DNA from 2 places in the Parageobacillus sp. G301 genome. Region 2 is predicted to be linked to the other one. Evidence: a T-box and tRNA genes for the amino acid it is inferred to sense, from the RefSeq annotation. Region 2 holds a T-box; the other holds one or more tRNA genes.
What was found. The T-box of region 2 lies ahead of ileS (isoleucine--tRNA ligase). A T-box ahead of a tRNA ligase gene usually reads a tRNA of that ligase, here a tRNA-Ile.
Positions count from the first base shown of each region.

Region 1: it encodes a tRNA-Ile, which carries the amino acid that the T-box ahead of ileS (isoleucine--tRNA ligase) is inferred to sense. The anticodon was not compared.

Region 1 covers NZ_BSDB01000001.1:1,699,334-1,701,761, forward strand. The annotation lists tRNA gene QSJ37_RS08625 (tRNA-Gly) at 71-144, opposite strand; tRNA gene QSJ37_RS08630 (tRNA-Glu) at 544-615, opposite strand; tRNA gene QSJ37_RS08635 (tRNA-Ser) at 623-715, opposite strand; tRNA gene QSJ37_RS08640 (tRNA-Asn) at 719-793, opposite strand; tRNA gene QSJ37_RS08645 (tRNA-Ile) at 1,068-1,144, opposite strand; tRNA gene QSJ37_RS08650 (tRNA-Gly) at 1,149-1,219, opposite strand; tRNA gene QSJ37_RS08655 (tRNA-His) at 1,226-1,301, opposite strand; tRNA gene QSJ37_RS08660 (tRNA-Thr) at 1,312-1,384, opposite strand; tRNA gene QSJ37_RS08665 (tRNA-Phe) at 1,547-1,622, opposite strand; tRNA gene QSJ37_RS08670 (tRNA-Asp) at 1,752-1,827, opposite strand; tRNA gene QSJ37_RS08675 (tRNA-Met) at 1,833-1,909, opposite strand; tRNA gene QSJ37_RS08680 (tRNA-Ser) at 1,941-2,033, opposite strand; tRNA gene QSJ37_RS08685 (tRNA-Ile) at 2,050-2,126, opposite strand; tRNA gene QSJ37_RS08690 (tRNA-Met) at 2,134-2,207, opposite strand; tRNA gene QSJ37_RS08695 (tRNA-Ala) at 2,222-2,297, opposite strand; tRNA gene QSJ37_RS08700 (tRNA-Pro) at 2,310-2,383, opposite strand; tRNA gene QSJ37_RS08705 (tRNA-Arg) at 2,411-2,428, opposite strand, start outside.
Region 2 covers NZ_BSDB01000001.1:1,185,763-1,188,190, reverse strand. The annotation lists gene QSJ37_RS05975 (YlmH family RNA-binding protein) at 1-45, shown strand, start outside; gene QSJ37_RS05970 (DivIVA domain-containing protein) at 120-632, shown strand; T-box leader at 679-896, shown strand; gene ileS (isoleucine--tRNA ligase) at 1,001-2,428, shown strand, end outside.

The DNA.
Region 1 (2,428 bases), 510 kb from region 2:
ATAAAAAACGCAATGCCTCGTTCTTTGAAGAAACGAAACACTGCGTTGTCCCCATAATCATTATTTGCGATGGAGCGGGTGATGGGAATCGAACCCACGACATCAGCTTGGAAGGCTGAGGTTTTACCACTAAACTACACCCGCGTATTATTTTTTATTCTTTAAATCTGTATACAACGCACAGTTGTCATACTTCTTCCTCTGCTAGCAAACTCAAAGATGATGAATGCGTCGAGGCAACTCGCAATCAACTCTTCTTTTCGTTGTCCCTTTCTCTTCTAGCCGATTCAAGGTGTTTAATGCGTCGGGACAACTCGAAGCAAATTCGATGATGTATTGCTCGTGGCTGCCGTTTTACCACTAAACTACACCCACATATACATTTTCAATTTCGAATACAAAACCGCATTTACCATGAACAACATTAAGTTAACGGTATTGATTATAACAGAGGATGTATTAGATTGCAACTATAAAACGAAAAAATTCGACAAAATTCGTTTTATGGAAAGAACAAAAGCACCAGTGTAACTGGTGCTTTTATGACCCGTACGGGATTCGAACCCGTGTTACCGCCGTGAAAGGGCGGTGTCTTAACCACTTGACCAACGGGCCACATGAATGGCGGAGAAGGCGGGATTTGAACCCGCGCGCCGCAAAATTGCGACCTAACGGTTTAGCAAACCGTCCCCTTCAGCCACTTGGGTACTTCTCCGTATGGCTCCGCAAGTAGGATTCGAACCTACGACCTACCGGTTAACAGCCGGTTGCTCTACCGCTGAGCTATTGCGGAATAACGATAATGGCATTGATCATAATACGAAATTATCCTTGTCCCTTCCACTTCTAGCTAATTCACAGAAACAAGATGCGTCGGGACAAAAGATAGAAATCTTCTAGCTTTCATTTGGTTTTCGTTGCCTCTTCCTCTGCTAGCGAACTCAAAGATGACAGATGCGTCGAGGCAACTCGCAGTGAACTCATCGATGTAGTGCTCGTCGCTGAGCTATTGCAGAATAAAACAAGTCTAATATTAGTTTAACTCACTATCGGATAATATGCAATAATGGTGGGCCTAAGTGGACTTGAACCACCGACCTCACGCTTATCAGGCGTGCGCTCTAACCAGCTGAGCTATAGGCCCAAGAAGCGGGTGATGGGAATCGAACCCACGACATCAGCTTGGAAGGCTGAGGTTTTACCACTAAACTACACCCGCATAACATGGGGCGACTAGTGGGAATCGAACCCACGCATGCCAGAGCCACAATCTGGTGCGTTAACCACTTCGCCATAGTCGCCACAATCTGATGCCGGCTGCAGGACTTGAACCCGCAACCTACTGATTACAAGTCAGTTGCTCTACCAATTGAGCTAAGCCGGCATATGAAATTTATCTAAATTATTTCGTTGCCTCTTCCTCTACTAGCGAACTCAAAGATGACAGATGCGTCGAGGCAACTCGGAGCGAGTTCATGGAAGCTTAGGCTCGTTGCTCCCCAATCGAGCTAAGCCGGTGCAACAGGTAGAAAAACTTAAACGTTAGTGGTGGCTCGGGACGGAATCGAACCGCCGACACAAGGATTTTCAGTCCTTTGCTCTACCGACTGAGCTACCGAGCCATATACATTTTCGAATTTTTATTCGTTGCCTCTTCCTCTGCTAGCGAACTCAAAGATACTGAATGCGTCGAGGCAACTCGAAGCGGACTCATGAAAGTATTGCTCGTCACTACCAAGCCGTTTTCACTGTGGCGGTCCCGACGGGACTCGAACCCGCGATCTCCTGCGTGACAGGCAGGCATGTTAACCACTACACTACGGGACCAATATTGGTTGCGGGGGCAGGATTTGAACCTGCGACCTTCGGGTTATGAGCCCGACGAGCTACCGGACTGCTCCACCCCGCGACGATAGAAAAGGAATAATTAACAAACTCTATGGCGGAGGAGGAGGGATTCGAACCCCCGCGCGCCTTGCGGCGCCTCTCGGTTTTCAAGACCGACCCCTTCAGCCAGACTTGGGTACTCCTCCATCATATTAAAGAACATGGTGGACCTTGTAGGATTCGAACCTACGACCGGACGGTTATGAGCCGTCTGCTCTAACCAGCTGAGCTAAAGGTCCATTTCAATGGCGGCGGAGGGGATCGAACCCCCGACCTCACGGGTATGAACCGTACGCTCTAGCCAGCTGAGCTACGCCGCCAAATTCTTTATTACTGGTGGAGCCTATCGGGATCGAACCGATGACCTCCTGCGTGCAAAGCAGGCGCTCTCCCAGCTGAGCTAAGGCCCCATATTCTCTAAATCGGGAAGACAGGATTCGAACCTGCGACCCCATGGTCCCAAACCATGTGCTCTACCAAGCTGAGCTACTTCCCGCTTCCTGTATATTCATTAAAAGATTAACGCGCTCGAGAGGATTCG
Region 2 (2,428 bases):
ACAAAAAAAGAAAAGTGGCGCGTTCGAATCGGAATGCAAAAATAATCGAATGGTTGCAGGAATTGATAGAAAAATGTCGAATGATAAGGAAAAGGAATTTCGAGACGGAGGTGGCCATTGTGCCTTTAACGCCATTAGATATTCATAATAAAGAGTTTAGCCGAGGTTTTCGCGGCTATGATGAAGATGAAGTAAATGAATTTCTTGATCAAGTCATTAAAGATTATGAAATGGTGATTCGCGAAAAAAAGCAACTTGAGGAAAAAGTAGCGGAATTGACAGAAAAACTAAATTACTTTACTAATATTGAAGAAACATTAAACAAATCGATTTTAGTTGCCCAGGAAACAGCGGAAGAAGTAAAGCGAAACGCGGAGAAAGAAGCGAAACTAATCATTAAAGAAGCGGAAAAAAATGCGGAGCGCATCATCAGCGAAGCGCTCGCGAAATCGCGGAAAATCTCTCTTGAAATTGAAGAACTAAAGCGGCAATCGAAAGTATTTCGCATGCGTTTTCGCATGCTCATTGAAGCGCAGCTAGAAATGTTGAATAATCGCGATTGGGATGATTTAATGGAATATGAAGTGCCAGAAGTAGAAACAAAGGAGAAGGAAGAACTCTCCCAATCTTGACGACCATTGATTTTTTCGCATATAATATCGAATAAAATGAACATAGGCGTTAACGATGAAAGGGACAGTAGCTCTTTCAACGCTTATTTCAGCGAGCTGGGGATGGTGGAAGCCTGGCATAAGCGAAAGAGTGAAGATCACCCTGGAGTTCCATGCTGAACGGAAAAGTAGGCAGTGGCGTGTCATTCACGTTACGAATGCAAAGTGGGCTATGGCATACATAGCCAATAAGGGTGGTACCGCGAGACCGTTCTCGTCCCTTTTTGGGAGAGAGCGGTTTTTTGCGTTTCTACTGTCTTTCCAACTTGATCAGCTGCTTATCTATTTCGCTCATTTATACATGAAATAAAAGGATAGGAGGAATGAACATGGATTACAAAGAAACGCTGTTAATGCCACAAACGGAATTTCCGATGCGCGGAAACTTACCGAAGCGTGAACCAGAAATCCAGAAAAAATGGGAAGAAATGGACATTTATCGTAAAGTGCAAGAACGGACAAAAGGACGCCCGTTGTTTGTGCTGCATGACGGGCCGCCGTACGCGAACGGCGATATTCATATGGGACACGCTTTAAATAAAATTTTAAAAGATATTATCGTCCGCTATAAATCGATGAGCGGCTATTGCGCGCCATACGTTCCTGGATGGGATACACATGGACTTCCGATTGAAACAGCGCTCACGAAAAAGGGAGTTGACCGAAAATCGATGAGCGTTGCGGAATTTCGTAAGCTTTGTGAACAATATGCGTATGAACAAATTAATAATCAGCGCGAGCAATTTAAGCGTCTTGGCGTGCGCGGCGATTGGGAAAATCCGTATATTACGTTGAAACCGGAATATGAAGCACAACAAATTAAAGTGTTTGGCGAGATGGCGAAAAAAGGACTTATTTATAAAGGCCTAAAGCCGGTATATTGGTCTCCATCAAGCGAATCGGCGTTGGCGGAAGCGGAAATTGAGTATAAAGATAAACGTTCCCCTTCCATTTATGTTGCATTCCCAGTGAAAGATGGGAAAGGAGTGCTTGACGGCGACGAAAAGATCGTTATCTGGACAACAACACCTTGGACGATTCCAGCAAACTTAGCGATTGCCGTCCATCCAGACCTTGATTATCAAGTGGTGGAAACAAACGGTACAAAATATGTCGTTGCTGCTGCGTTATTAGAATCTGTTGCGAAAGAAATCGGCTGGGACGAAGTAACGGTTGTGAAAACGATCAAAGGAAAAGACTTAGAATATGTCGTGGTAAAACATCCGTTTTATGACCGCGATTCTTTAGTTGTTTGCGGAGAACATGTTACGACAGACGCCGGAACAGGATGCGTTCATACCGCGCCTGGACACGGGGAAGATGACTTTATTGTCGGGCAAAAATACGGCTTGGATGTGCTATGTCCAGTCGATGAGCGCGGCTATATGACAAGCGAAGCGCCAGGCTTTGAAGGACTGTTTTACGATGAAGCAAACAAAGCGATTACGCAAAAATTAGAAGAAGTCGGGGCGCTTTTAAAACTCAGTTTCATCACTCACTCGTATCCGCACGACTGGCGTACGAAAAAGCCGACGATTTTCCGTGCTACGACACAATGGTTTGCATCCATCGATAAAATTCGCGGTGAACTGCTTCAGGCCATTAAAGAAACAAAATGGATTCCGGAATGGGGCGAAATCCGCATCCATAATATGATTCGCGACCGCGGCGATTGGTGCATTTCCCGTCAACGTGCATGGGGGGTACCGATTCCAGTCTTTTACGGGGAAAACGGTGAACCAATTATTACGGACGAA